3 regions of the Bradyrhizobium sp. HKCCYLS1011 genome follow, and region 1 is predicted to be linked to each of the others. Evidence: predicted binding sites of a transcription regulator. Region 1 holds the regulator's gene; each other region holds the start of a gene.
What was found. Region 1 encodes LexA, which represses DNA repair genes until DNA is damaged. Its sites were predicted from a motif close to TGTTCNNNNTGTGTTCNG; they were not measured.

Region 1 (4,684 bases):
TGTTTCGAGGCCGAGGTGCAGCGGCACAAGTCGCAGTTCCTGTTCGAGCAGGCGCTGAGCTGCGCCTTCAACCCCAACCGCGTGCCGGTGAAGGCGCCGATCGCGCTTGCCGATTACATGGCGCTGCCGCAGGTGCTGGTCACGTTCACCAACAGCCTGCAGGGGTGCTTCGCCGCCGCACTGGATGAGATCGGGACCGAGCTGAACGTGGTGGCGGCGTCCTCGGAATTTCTGAGCGTGCTGGCGACCGTCGCCGCCTCGCCCGTGATCACGACGATACCGGCGCGCATGGCGCGGCTTTACGGGCCGCGCTTCGGCCTGACGCTCAGCCCGGTCCCCTTGAAGCTGCGACTGCCGGCAGTCTCCATGGTCTGGCCGCTGCAGCTCGATCGCGATGCGGCCTCGGTCTGGCTCAGGACCCTGGTCGCCGAGATCCTGCAGACGACAGAGCGCGCCGCCTGTCGCGCGGTGGCCGGATAGCAACCGATCACTCTGCCGCGACCGCCTCGCAGCCGAAGCGCTTGGCCTTGCGTTAGAGCTTCGGTTAGAAGGCGAATTCGGTCGGCGCTGCGCCGGCTCCTCCCGGAAGGAACTCTCATGGCGCTGATGCCGGTCTCCGAAGCTCTGGCCCTGGTCCTCGACGGCGCCGTCCCGCTGCCCGAGGAGCAGATCGCGCTGGACCAGGCCTATCATCGGGTGCTGGCGCGCGATGTCGCCGCGCTGCGCACGCAGCCGCCGCAGGCGATGTCGGCGATGGACGGCTATGCGGTCCGCGCCGCGGATGCCGACCGCGCGCAGGCGCGGCTCAAGGTGATCGGCGAGATCGCGGCCGGTCGGCCGTTCGAACGTGCGCTCAGAGCGGGCGAAGCCGCGCGCATCTTCACCGGCGGCGTGGTGCCTGACGGGGCCGATGCGGTCGTAATCCAGGAAGACACCATCGCTGACGGCGATCACGTCACCCTCACCGAAGCGGCCAGACAGGGCCGCCACATCCGTCCCGCGGGTGCGGATTTCCGCGAGGGCGACGTGCTGCTCCAGTCCGGGCGCCGCCTGAGCGATCGCGACCTGTCGCTCGCAGCCAGCATGAACTATCCGGAGCTTCCGGTGCGCCGCCGGCCGAAGGTGGCGCTGCTCGCCACCGGCGACGAGCTGGTGATGCCGGGCTCCAGCCCCGAGCCTGGGCAGATCGTCTACTCCAACGGCTATGCTCTGCGCGCGCTGGCGCGCGCCGAAGGCGCAGAACCGATCGACCTCGGCATCGCCGCGGATACCTTGGACGCGACGGTCGCCGGCATTCGCCGCGCGCGCGAGGCGCAAGCCGACATCCTGATCACGACCGGCGGCGCTTCGGTCGGCGATCACGACCTGGTCAAGCAGGGGCTGGATGCTGAAGGCGTGGAGATGGCGTTCTGGAAGATCGCGATGCGCCCGGGCAAGCCGATGATGCATGGGCGCCTCGGCGCTATGCGCGTGATCGGTCTGCCCGGCAATCCCGTCTCCTCCTATGTCTGCAGCCTGTTGTTTCTGGTGCCGCTGATTCGGAAGCTGTTGGGGCTGGCGCAGATCCACCCCGCCCGCGAGACCGCTCTGCTCGGCCGCGACCTCGGCGCCAATGACGTCCGCGAGGACTATTTGCGCGCGCGACTCGAAGAGCGCGAAGACGGCACGCTGGTCGCCACTCCCGTCACGCATCAGGACTCCTCGCTGCTCGGAAATCTCGCGCTGTCCCAGGCTTTGGTGATCCGCCCCGCTTTTGCATCCGCAGCAAGTGCCGGCTCCACCTGCGAGATTCTGCGTCTGCCGGAATAAACCGGGCAGATTCTGACAGGCATCGTGCGCGCCATCTTCACTACAAATTAAGGATTGCAGAACACATATCGAACAGATAGTGTCCGTTCATGATTTGTTTCGAAGATGTTGCGGGCGCCGTGAAAAAGGTCGTCTCGAACAAGGACGACACGTCAACCCTGGGGATCTGGTCGAGATGCTGACGCGCAAACAGTACGAACTTCTGCGGTTCATCAACGAACGTCTGAAGGAAGCTGGCGTGCCGCCCTCCTTCGACGAGATGAAGGACGCACTCGATCTGCGCTCCAAGTCCGGCATCCACCGCCTGATCACGGCGCTCGAGGAGCGCGGCTTCATTCGTCGCCTGCCCAATCGCGCGCGCGCCATCGAGGTGATCAAGCTGCCCGAGCTGTCGCAAGCGGCGAACAATCGGCGCGGCTTCACACCCTCGGTGATCGAAGGCAATCTCGGCAAGGTGCGGACCAGCACGCCTGCGATCGACGACGGTGAGCGTCCGGTCGCGGTTCCGGTGATGGGCCGCATTGCCGCGGGCACGCCGATCGAAGCTTTGCAGACTCGCAGCCACACCATCAGCGTGCCCGCCGACATGCTCGGCACCGGTGAGCATTATGCGCTGGAGGTGCGCGGCGACTCGATGGTCGATGCCGGCATTCTCGACGGCGACATGGCGCTGATCCAGCGCAATGACTCAGCCGATACCGGCGACATCGTCGTGGCCCTGATCGACGACGAGGAAGCCACCCTGAAACGTTTTCGCCGTCGCGGCGCTTCGATTGCGCTCGAGCCGGCCAATACTGCTTATGAAGTCCGCATCCTGCCGCCCAACCGCGTCAAGATTCAGGGCAAGCTGGTCGGACTTTACCGAAAATACTGATTGTTTCGCGCGCGAGCTTCTCACAGGCTCGATTGCGCCGAGACCAGATTTGATCTGACGCGTTGGACGCCTGCTCCGACGACGGTGGTGATTGTGCGCTCTGAGAGTGAAGCAATGCGCTCAAACGGTTGTGATCACGAACGGCCGTAGACGGTGCAGATCAGCGCAGAATTGCCGTTAAGCACGCGCTAACATCGGGTTTGATGTCCACTCTGATAGAGGCCTGCGCCTGTCCGGGGGGAGCGTGGGTTGCTATCTCGAACGAGGAGCGATCCGATGTGTGACTATAGCCTGCATGCCGTTGCGTCCCGCCCTGCGAAGGTCGGGGAAACGCTGATCTCGACGACGTTCCGCGGAACTTCGACCCGCGGCTTCGCCTCCGAGAGCGAGCCGAATGTCGCCGTGTGTATGCTGCCCGGAACGGAATTGGCGTTTGCTGACGACGTCCGCTACGACAGCCGCTGGATCTGGACGCGCACGATCCGCGAACGCGTGGCCAAGTTCAACGCGATCGAGAAGCACGTGCCCGATCGCCATCACGACGCAATCGAATTCGCTGACGGCCGCCACGTGCTGGTAACGCAGCTCTGCGAAGGACAGCGCGTGACCGTGCTGCAGCTCCCGGTCGCCAAGCAGCCTGCCGAGCGCAAGCCGTTGGGCACGGAGGCAGCGAGCGGAAGCGAAGTGACGCCGGTGCGACGGATCTCGATTACCTGAGCTGAAGCGAAGACAAACAAATAGGAACATTCAGCCCTCGGCGGAAGTTGTGGTTCGCCGGGGGGAGAGTGGACCGTGGTCAACAAGATCAGTTGGCAGAAGGCCGGGCGCATCACTGAGCCCGGTCGTTACATGTTTACGTTCGGGTGGCTGACCGTGACGGCCGACGATCTCGCCATCTGGCAGCGACATCCCGATGCGCTCTTCACGCTGGTGGAACTTCCGCCGCCAGCGCAGTCCCCGTCTGACGATGACGAGGAGGACGAGACCTCCGAATATCATCTCGGCACGTTCGAGCTGCCGTCGGAGTCCGGTCAGAGCTAGCACCTCTACGCAGAGGTTGTGGTCCGATCGAACTGCATAGGTCGCGCGTGTCGCATGACTGGATATGGCCCCATCTCGGACATCCTCGATCGGCTCCGATGATGTCCGCTCCGGGGGTGAAACCAGAAGTAAGCGACGTGGAAGCGAATCGCCGCTTTTGAACCCGAAGCCGACGTTGGTGCTGGTCTAGAGACGCCTCCACTCCTGGACTACGATCTGGAAGTCGTCCTCATAGACAATCTTTCCCGGGTTCTTCGATCGGAGCAGCCGCACTGCGGTGCCGTGCTCCTCAAGGAGTGCCGCGATTTCCCACATCTTTTTGATCGATGGCTCCGCCGTGTCCTTAAACCACGAAACTGCTTCTGGTCCCCAGTTGCTCGTCGAGAATGGCGGACAAGGGAGATGGTCATTTAGCCAAGCGTAGGTGTCCTCAAGCCACTCCGTCTGATAGGAGGCGAGTTGTCCCCGGTCGCGAAGAAGCCGCGCCTCAGTAATGATACCCGTCAGCCAGCGGTGGTTCTCACCGTCGGCGCCGACCACAAACCGAACAAACATACCAATTCGCGCGCCTCCACCGGAGCAGCCGTGCCCGCAGACCGCCAACTGACGCAATCTACCACACGTGAGGTTTGACGAAGCGGGTCGAAACTATTGGCCCAGAGAACTCCGTAAAACAATCATACTGGAGCTGCGACTTTCACTTTCACATGGCGGCTTCGGGCCCCATGCTGCCTAGCCCGATGCTCATCGAAGCGTCGGCTGTCGAGTTATAGACCGGAAGCGGCTTGCACGGGTCAAAACCACTGGTTCTGATCCAAGGCGGACATTCGGCAGATGTAGAACTACGAGCAATCCGGACTCCGGGCCCGCTGCCATGGCCTCAACCCTCTAAATTCGGCCACGCATGATTTCGAGAAGTGCGCGCGTGGATGTGTTCTCAAGCGGGAATGCTGCGATCCA
Region 2 (4,684 bases), on a different contig from region 1:
CACAGGACAAGGACCACACCATGCTCCGCCGCATCGCGCAGCAGCGGCTCAATTTGGTGGTCGACTTCCTGCCTGCCGGCGACATGCCGCCGCCGGGGCCGAAGCCGTTCTTCAACCTGCTCGACCAGTCGCTGTCGGGACAGATCGGCCGCCAGATCAGCCGCGCCTATTGGATCGACACTGTCGGCCGCTCCAATCTGGTCGAGATCCGGATTGCGCTCGACGACGCGGTGATGCGGGTGTTCGCGCAGCGCAGCGCGGCCTATGCGTCCAACACCGACATCTTCCTGTTCTGGATGGTCGGCACTTCGTCGATCCTGCTGATCGTCTCGGTGCTGTTCCTGCGCAACCAGATCAAGCCGATCCTGCGGCTGGCGGACGCGGCAGAAAGCTTCGGCAAGGGCCGCGAGGCGCCGAACTTCCGGCCACGCGGCGCACGCGAGGTGCGGCGCGCAGCACATGCCTTCATCGAGATGAAATCGCGCATCGAGCGCACGATGGAGCAGCGCACTGCGATGCTCGCCGGCGTGTCCCACGATCTGCGCACCATCCTCACCCGCTTCAAACTCGAGCTCGCCTTGTTCGGCGACGGGCCCGAGATCGACGCGATGCGTAAGGACATCGACGAGATGTCGGGCATGTTGGAGGACTATCTCGCCTTCGCGCGCGGCGACGGCGGCGAGGTGGCGCAGCCGACCGACATCTCGAACGCGCTGGAGGAGCTGCGCAGCAACGCCGAGCGTGACGGCCACACCGCCTCAGTCTCGTTCCGCGGCTTGCCGGTCGTCACCGTGAAGCCGCAGGCGCTGAGGCGCTGCGTCGGCAATCTCGTCTCCAATGCGGCGCGCTACGCCAACACGATTTCAATCTCCGGCCATCGCGATCATCGCTATCTCACGATCACGGTCGACGATGACGGCCCGGGCATTCCGCTGGCGATGCGCGAGGAGGTCTTCAAGCCGTTCCTGCGGCTCGACAATGCGCGCAACCAGGACGAGGGCGGCACGGGCCTCGGCCTTGCGATCGCGCGCGACATCGCCCGCTCTCATGGCGGCGACATCATGCTGGGCGACAGCCCGATGGGCGGCCTGCGCGCGACGGTTCGGATTCCGGTGTGAACGCCGCCGCCCCGGATACATCTGTCATTCCAGCCAAGTGAACTCCCGGCAACGCGTAGCGTTGTCCGGAGGCGAACGCGAGCCGGGATCCCTACGCCGCGGCCTTGCGGTCGAGCGCAGGTGGGCAAGGTTCTGCAAACACAACAGGCGGCTGTGGTTATGGGTCCCTGCTTTCCGCAGGGACGACACCGCATCTGTTGAAGCGCTGGCGATTGATACTGACGACATGAAGCCGATCAGTCGTGGATATGCATCCTACTGCTTCACGCCGGGGATCAGGCCCTTGAGCTTGTCGGCGTCCTTGACGTTGAGCTTGAAGCCGCCGCCCGGCATCACGATGTCACCGGGCTTCTGATCTGGCTTGCAGGCGCCGAGCCATTTCGCCTCGATGGCCATGGTCCCATCGCGTCCCGCGGCACCGGCGGCGCCGCCCTGGATGTGCGACGTGGTCTTGACCGTGTAGGCAGAATTGAAGTCGCCGACGATCTCGGCATGCGACGTCGTGGTCATGCCGCCGACGTTGCAGACGGAATCGCTGACATAGCCGGTCGCCGTCTTCTGGATGTCCTGCTTGGAGCAGATCTGCTTGGCCATCGGCGAGACCATGTTGTTCAGGTCCTTGTCGGTGGTCTCGTCGGTGCAGTGCTGCATGGTCATCTCCGGCATCTGCGAGCCGGTCCGGATCATCTTCATTTCCCACAGGCCCGGCTTACGGGTCGGCAGTTCGACAGCGGATGCGCCAGCGAACGGCGCAACCAGCAGCGCGCCGCACCCCAGCAGTCCCAAACCAACGCGTACGCGGATCATGATCTCGTCCCGGCGCTCGTGCCGCCCCTTCGGCTCAGTAAAGCGTACGCAGCGGATGCTGCGCCGAGCCATACGGCACCCAGCGGCAGGAGAACGACAGATAGCCACCATATTGGGCGTCGACGGCCAGGAATTTCACGACCTTGCCATAGGACGCGCAGTGGTCGACCGCCAGTTGACGCGCATCCGCGGTCTGGGCGAGCGAATAGGCGATGATGCCGCCGGTGTCGTTGCCCTTGAAGGCCGGCACCCAATCGGCCCGCGCCGGACCTGCCGTCAGCATCGCGCCAACGGCCATGAGCCCCGCGGCCTTCAAAATGGCGTCAAAAATCCAGGGCTTGGTCATCCGCATTGCAATCTCCCATCCGTTGGGCCGCATCCTAAAGGGCCTGCCCGCGCAAGAAAAGAACACCGCGTGCGGTGTCCCCCGACTTGTCGTGAAGTGTTGCTGCCCTGCACTTGACCCGTTGCGGCCAGCGTTGCACGTTCCCCCCTTCCCAGACTAGCTTTTGCGGATGGCCTATGCGCGACCTCAGCCTCTCGTTCAAGACCCTCGGTGCCGCTTGCGGCGCACTGCTCGGCGTCGTCGTTGCCACCGCACCGGCCCGGGCCGCCAACCCGCTCGAGTTGAACTTCTGGCTGTCAGGCCCGAAATATGACGGCCGCGTTGCGCCCTGCGAGGCGGCGGTGTCGACGGTCGTTCACGACTTCGAGGAGAAGGAAAGGACCTTCTGGAATTCGTCGCTGACCATCACGGGCATGAGCAATGTGCACGAGATCGCGTTCCGGCCCTGGCAGTCCGACAATATTCCGCGGCGGTACTGCACCGGCACCGCGATGGTGAGCGACGGCAAGGTGCGCACCGTCAATTTCTCGATCATCGAGGATGGCGGCTTCGCCGGCTACGACCAGGGCGTCGAGTTCTGCGTCGTCGGTCTCGACCGCAACTGGGCCTATGGCCCGGGCTGCCGCTCCGCGAAGCCCTGATCGTTCGGCCGCCGGCCGAGGGTCCGGCATCGCAGGCAGATGCGGGCGCGCATCATCTTGAATTTTGTTCTTGAATTGTTCCCCTCTCCTGGTAGAGTTCTCGCCATGTTCCTGGGGGAGCTCACCCATGTTTGATTGCCCTGATGATCTGCCAGGCTTTTCCGGCCACAGCCTGCGCAAGCTTCGCGTCCTCGCCGCTCTCGCTCTGAGCGGGCTTGCGCTGTGTTCGACCCAAGTCTCGACAGCACAGGCGCAAGATCGCCGCCAGAACGCGCCAGGCGCGTTCGATTTCTACGTGCTGTCGCTGTCGTGGTCGCCATCGTTCTGCGCCGAGGCCGAGGAGCGCGGCAATGGCGGCCGGTCACAGCAATGCAGCGGCCGCCCCTACTCCTTCGTCGTGCACGGGCTGTGGCCGCAATATGAGAGCGGCTATCCGGAATATTGCGAACAGCCGGCGCCGCGGCTGCCGCGCAATATCATGACATCGATGCTCGACCTGATGCCGGCGCCCGGGCTGATCTACAACGAGTGGGACAAGCATGGCACCTGCTCCGGGATGCCGGCCAAGGCCTATTTCGAGACGGTTCGCAAAGCCCGTGCGGTGATCAAGATTCCACCGGAGTTTCTCGAATTATCCGAGCCCAAGACGGTGACACCGGCCGCGGTCGAGGAGGCCTTCATCAAGGCGAACCCGAATCTCACCAATTCCGCCATCGCGGTGACCTGCAACCGCACCCGGCTCAGCGAAGTCCGGATCTGTCTCACCAAAGAGCTGCAATTCCGTTCTTGCGACGAGATCGATCGCCAGGCCTGCCGCCGCGACGACGTGACGATGCCGCCGCTCCGGGGTGGCTAGTTGGCGCGAGGGCCCTGATGCCTGGCTTGGCAGGCTCCGGGGACGGCAGGCTCAAGGGACAGGACCTCGTCCTTGAGTAGCCCACCGAGGACGAGCGTTGCGACGGACGGGCCGCGGAGAGATCGCGGCCGAGCTTCTTCCCGATGTGATGGCCGGCCTTTCCGACGGGACGATGCGGGGTTGCTTTCGTCCCAGGACATCGTAACTCACGTCGATGAATTATCGTCACGCCTTTCATGCCGGCGGCTTCGCCGACGTCATCAAGCACATCGTGCTCACGCGCATCCTGATCTATCTGCAGGAGAAGGAGGCCGCCTTCCGCGTGATCGACACCCATGCCGGCGCGGGCCTCTATGATCTCACCAGCGAGGAGGCCAGCCGCAGCGGCGAATGGCGGACGGGTATCGCCCGCATCATGCAAGCGCGCTTTTCCGATTCTGCGCTTCCGCTGGTTGCGCCCTATCTCGACATCGTCAGGGCCTTCAATCCCAGAGCCGAGCTGGTCGCTTATCCCGGCTCTCCGCTGATCGCGCGCGCCATGCTTCGGCCGCAGGATCGCATGACCGCCTGCGAGCTCGCGCCGATCCCGCGCAAGCATCTGATCGATGCGCTCCGGCGCGATACCCAGGCTCGCATCGTCGATCTCGATGGCTGGGTGGCGCTGCCGGCCTTCGTGCCGCCGAACGAGCGGCGCGGACTGGTGCTGATCGATCCGCCCTTCGAAGCAAAGGATGAGTTCGAGCGCCTCGGTGAGCGGTTCGCGGCCGCGTTCGCAAAATGGCCGACCGGTGTGTATTTGATCTGGTATCCGGCGAAGAGCCGGCGCGCGACTGATGAGTTGGCTCAGCGTTTGGCGGATCTTACTGCGGCGGCGAAGCCGCCCGGTAAATTGCTACGCATCGAGTTCAGTGTCGCG
Region 3 (4,684 bases), on a different contig from region 1:
GATCCGCCTAAAACCGCGTTAAGCCGGCCTCCCGCCATGGTGGCGCCCTGCAAGACCGGCGAGCCGCCATCCAGTGTCAGGCGGCCGAGACTGCGACCGCGACCTCCTCGCCATCGCTGCCGCGTGCCAGCCAGGCGATCGCGTCGCTCTCGGTCATCGGCCGACCGTAAAGCCAGCCCTGCCCGTAGATGCAACCGAGCGTCCGCAGCGCCCGCGCCTCCTCCTCAGTCTCAACCCCCTCGGCGATAATCCTGTGCCCAAGCGGCAGCGCGACCGCGGCGATCGCCATGACCAGCTGCTGATTGCGGCAACTCGCCGGGAGGTCATGGATGAACGAACGGTCGATCTTGATGGTATCGAGCTCGACCGCCACCAGGTTGGCAATCGAGGAGTGACCAACGCCGAAATCGTCGACCGCAAGGCCGAAGCCGTAGTCGTGGATCAGCCGCAGCTCGTCGGCGCAGCGTTTGGGGTCGAACATCGTCTCCTCGGTGATCTCGATCTCGATCCGCCGCGGGTCGACCCCATATCGATCCGCCGCGTCCTTGAGGATGCGCGCCGGCGAATGAGTAGAAAACTCGCGGGGCGAGACATTGACGGCGACCTTGACCTGCGGTGCCTGGCTTGCATCGAGCGCCCGCACGAACGCACAGGCCCGCTCGGCGACGAAGGCGGTCAGCTTGTTCGACACGCGCAGCCGAAATGCCGCACGCACGATGTCCGGCGGCGGTATCATGCCCGCGCTCGGGTGTCTCCAGCGGAGCAGGGCCTCAAACCCGATCACCTCGCGACTTGCCATCGTGACCTGCGGTTGGAACTCGAGGTGGAGCTCACCCCGCGCCAGCGCCTGCGGCAGGTCGAGGTCGAGTCGACGCTGGAGCGCGAACTCGGTCTGCATCTGCGCGTCGAAGACGCGCGTGCGGGCTCGCCCGTCCTCCTTGGCCCGGTAAAGCGCGGCATCGGCTCGGGCGCAGAGATCATCGACAGCGATGTCGCCTTCAAGGTGCACAGCAATGCCGATCGAGCAGCTGATCGACTGTGGTTGACCCGCGATCGTCAACGGCAGCGACAGGGCTTTCGTCAGCTGTTCGGCGAACGCCGCCGACCGCGCCGCGACGGCGGGTCCCTGGAGCACCACAATAAACTCATCGCCGCCGAGGCGTACCGGTAAGTCATCGACCCGGCAGGCGGAGCGGAGCACGTCGGCCACCTCGGCGAGGACGCGGTCACCGGCGTCATGACCAAGGGTATCGTTGATGGTCTTGAAGTTATCGATGTCGAACAGGACGAACGCCACGCCTTGGCCGCTACGGCACGCCGGGTCGGCAACGTCGCGGAAGTGACTCCGGTTGGCCAGGCCAGTGAGCGGGTCGGTCCGCACCAGCTGCTCCAGCGCCCGGTTGGAGCTCAGCACCTCGCTGTTTGCCTCGGCCAGGGAGCCGGCGAGATCAGTCGCTTCAAACGCCGTGATCTGGCTGGCGATGAAATTGCGCTCGCCGAGGACGGCGGCGCGGAACAGCATCAAGGTCAGGAACACCACATCCGCCGCGATGATGTAGCTGACACCGCTCCCGGACATCAGCATCCGCAGCAGTGTCGCCCCCATCAACGGCGTACCAAATGCGATTGCCGTCGGCGAATAAGCGAGACTTTGGATGATGGCGCCGGTCGTCGTGCCGGCCATGATGAAGACGACGCAGTAGAGGGCCTGCTGGGTGAGAAAGGCACCGAAGCAGAGAGGCACGACGGACCACAACAACCCGCTCGCAAACGCCATGGTGGTGAGAAATCGCAGCAGCCGCTGCGGATCGGACTCCCGCAGGCCCGAGGACTTCATCGCCAACACCCGCCAGGCTCGAAACAGCGCGAAAGCAACCGCCGCGGCGAGCCACGAGAAGATGAGGGTTCCTCCGTCCTCGAGATAGAGCAGCAGCGCCAGCGAGACGGCGATCGCAACGTTCGACAGCAATGTCAGCGCGATATTTTGCAGCGAGTTCGTCGCCTGGGCCTTCGCCACAGCCGTCGCCTTCAGGTCGGTATCCTTGATCTGCATGTTGGCTCGGGCGGCATTTCAACTGCGGAGTGACACAACGACGGAGCGGTGGCCCGAAAGCCGCGGCTCGCGCGGCACGAGCATCCAAAGCTGGGCCTAAGGCCGGGTTAATTCGACAGGGCGGCCGGGTTTCTCCAACGGCGACTCCCGCGGTCACCATGTTCATGTATTGTTCTTGCGCGGTCGGGCGTCTTTGGCTACCTTCGGTTTCACGGAGGGGGTGGCATGGTCCAGCGCGTCACGACGGTTGCCTTTGAGGGCATCGAGGCCCGCGCGGTCGACGTGCAGGTCCAGGTTGCGCCGGGGCTGCCGGCGTTTGCCATTGTCGGGCTGCCTGACAAAGCGGTGTCGGAGGCGCGCGAGCGGGTGCGATCGGCCTTGATCGCCTCGGGTCTGGCGCTGCCGGCCCGCCGGATCACAGTCAATCTCGCGCCGGCCGACCTGCCCAAGGAGGGCAGCCACTATGACCTGCCCATCGCGCTCGGGCTGATGGCGGCGATCGGTGCGATCCCGCCGGATGCGCTTGGTGGCTTCACGGTGCTTGGCGAGCTCGGCCTCGACGGGTCGATCGCGCCTGTGGCCGGCGTGCTGCCGGCCGCCATTGGCGCCAATGCGCGCGAGGAAGGCCTGATCTGCCCCGCTGGCTGCGGCGCCGAAGCGGCGTGGGCCAGTCCGGACATCCAGATCATCGCGGCGAGCTCGCTGATCCAGATCGCCAACCATTTCAAGGGCACGCAGGTGCTGTCGCGCCCGCAGCCGAAAATTCATGAAGCCCAGGCCAGCGCGCTCGATCTGCGCGACATCAAGGGGCAGGAGAGCGCCAAGCGTGCGCTCGAGATCGCTGCTGCCGGCGGCCATCATTTGCTGATGATCGGTTCGCCCGGCGCCGGCAAGTCGATGCTCGCGGCGCGGCTGCCGTCGATCTTGCCGCCGCTCTCGCCATCCGAGCTGCTCGAAGTGTCGATGATCGCCTCGGTTGCCGGCGAGATCGAAGGCGGCGCCTTGACCTCGCGGCGGCCGTTCCGCAGCCCGCACCACTCGGCCAGCATGGCCGCGCTGACCGGCGGCGGCCTGCGGGCCAAGCCCGGCGAGATTTCGCTGGCACATCAGGGCGTGCTGTTCCTGGACGAATTGCCGGAGTTCGATCCGCGCGTGCTGGATTCGCTGCGGCAGCCGCTGGAGAACGGCGAGGTCTCGATCTCGCGGGCCAATCATCGCGTCACCTATCCGGCGCGGTTCATGCTGGTCGCCGCCATGAATCCCTGCCGCTGCGGCAACGCCTTCGAGCCCGGCTATGCCTGCAAGCGCGGCCGCATCGATCGCTGCACCGCCGACTATCAGATGCGCATCTCCGGTCCGCTGATGGATCGGATCAACCTGCGCATCGAGGTGCCGGCGGTGACCGCCGCCGACCTGATCCTGCCGCCGGCGGCGGAGGGCTCGAAGGAGGTGGCCGCCCGCGTCGCGGCCGCGCGCGAGGTGCAGCGCGCGCGCTATGCGGCCGCGGGGCTGCCGCAGATCCGCACCAATGCCGAAGCGCCGGCGGCGGTGCTCGATGAGATCGCCAGGCCGGATGCGCAGGGCCAAAAGCTGCTGCGCGAAGCGGCGGAAACGATGCGGCTGTCGGCGCGCGGCTATCATCGGGTGCTGCGTGTCGCCCGCACGCTCGCCGATCTCGATCACGCCGACAAGATCGGCCGGCTGCATCTCGCGGAAGCCTTGTCCTATCGCGCGCTTGCCGACGAAGCCCGACACGCGGCGTGAGCGGTGCCCCGGTCCCGCCGTCAACGAATCGATAACGAGTTCTCTTTACGCTCCAACAACCATAAGGCCCGCGTTCATACTCCAGGGGTCAAATTGTGCGCGTGATGTTGCGTTTCAAAGTGCTGGTCGCGATCGCGTTGGCCGCGACGGCGGCCGTTGCCGGCAAGATCGAACTGTCGTCTGCCGCGCGTCCCTGCATCGCTGTCGGCACTGATGCCGTCGAAATCGGCTCGGCGCCTTTTCATCCCGACCTTCACGTCGACGTCACCGACGATCCCGTGCTCGCCCCGGTTCGCGTTGCTTTGGCGGAGAGCGCCGAGACCGCGGATCTCGTCATCGCCAACGAAGGGCAGGTTGCGGACGACAAGGGCTGCGGCGTGACGGCGGCGACCCAATTCTTCGCGATGGCTCGAGATCCCGCGCAAGACGCGCCGCGCGTTTATCTCGCGCCGGAAGGGCCTACGGGCGATCGCATCTTCGTCCGATCCAGCCGGTTCACCGTGCAACAGGCCGCAGTGCTGATCATCGGCGCGCACGGCACCAGTGCGTACCTCACCAATGCGCTGCTCTGACTGACGTTAGCATCTCGTTCACCTCGTTCGCACGGGGCAGCGCATTGTTGAGCCACACTCAAGCTCTCTGCAAGATCGACACCGCATCCTGCTTGGAAGCGATGCTTAGATTTTTGATTGAGCATGATCTTGTTCGGAAAACCGCTTCGCACTTTTCCGGATCATGCTCCAGCACTCAAATGCGTCAAGGGTGATCGGCGATGGGACCATTCTTCCGCATCAAGCTGCGCTTGCGTCGCTTTGCGCGCCGCCATCAATTGGCGATCGGTGTTCTGCGCTCAATGATGATCTTCTC

Region 2: ACQR1W_RS14340 (ribonuclease T2 family protein) is a predicted target of LexA. The motif match lies at 2,978-2,995, and genes of this name have one in related genera.
Region 3: ACQR1W_RS10580 (YifB family Mg chelatase-like AAA ATPase) is a predicted target of LexA. The motif match lies at 2,213-2,230, and genes of this name have one in related genera.

The regions. Positions count from the first base shown of each region.
Region 1 is NZ_JBNPTT010000009.1:4,985-9,668, forward strand. Features, by position in the region: gene ACQR1W_RS27525 (LysR substrate-binding domain-containing protein) at 1-480, shown strand, start outside; gene ACQR1W_RS27530 (molybdopterin molybdotransferase MoeA) at 598-1,809, shown strand; gene lexA (transcriptional repressor LexA) at 1,985-2,683, shown strand; gene ACQR1W_RS27540 (hypothetical protein) at 2,960-3,400, shown strand; gene ACQR1W_RS27545 (hypothetical protein) at 3,476-3,724, shown strand; gene ACQR1W_RS27550 (hypothetical protein) at 3,911-4,279, opposite strand; gene ACQR1W_RS27555 (hypothetical protein) at 4,613-4,684, opposite strand, start outside.
Region 2 is NZ_JBNPTT010000004.1:289,363-294,046, reverse strand. Features, by position in the region: gene ACQR1W_RS14360 (ATP-binding protein) at 1-1,118, shown strand, start outside; gene ACQR1W_RS14355 (DUF3617 domain-containing protein) at 1,374-1,925, opposite strand; gene ACQR1W_RS14350 (hypothetical protein) at 1,960-2,277, opposite strand; gene ACQR1W_RS14345 (hypothetical protein) at 2,448-2,912, shown strand; gene ACQR1W_RS14340 (ribonuclease T2 family protein) at 3,040-3,768, shown strand; gene ACQR1W_RS14335 (23S rRNA (adenine(2030)-N(6))-methyltransferase RlmJ) at 3,983-4,684, shown strand, end outside.
Region 3 is NZ_JBNPTT010000003.1:353,903-358,586, forward strand. Features, by position in the region: gene ACQR1W_RS10575 (putative bifunctional diguanylate cyclase/phosphodiesterase) at 77-2,053, opposite strand; gene ACQR1W_RS10580 (YifB family Mg chelatase-like AAA ATPase) at 2,279-3,817, shown strand; gene ACQR1W_RS10585 (hypothetical protein) at 3,922-4,389, shown strand; gene ACQR1W_RS10590 (response regulator) at 4,590-4,684, shown strand, end outside.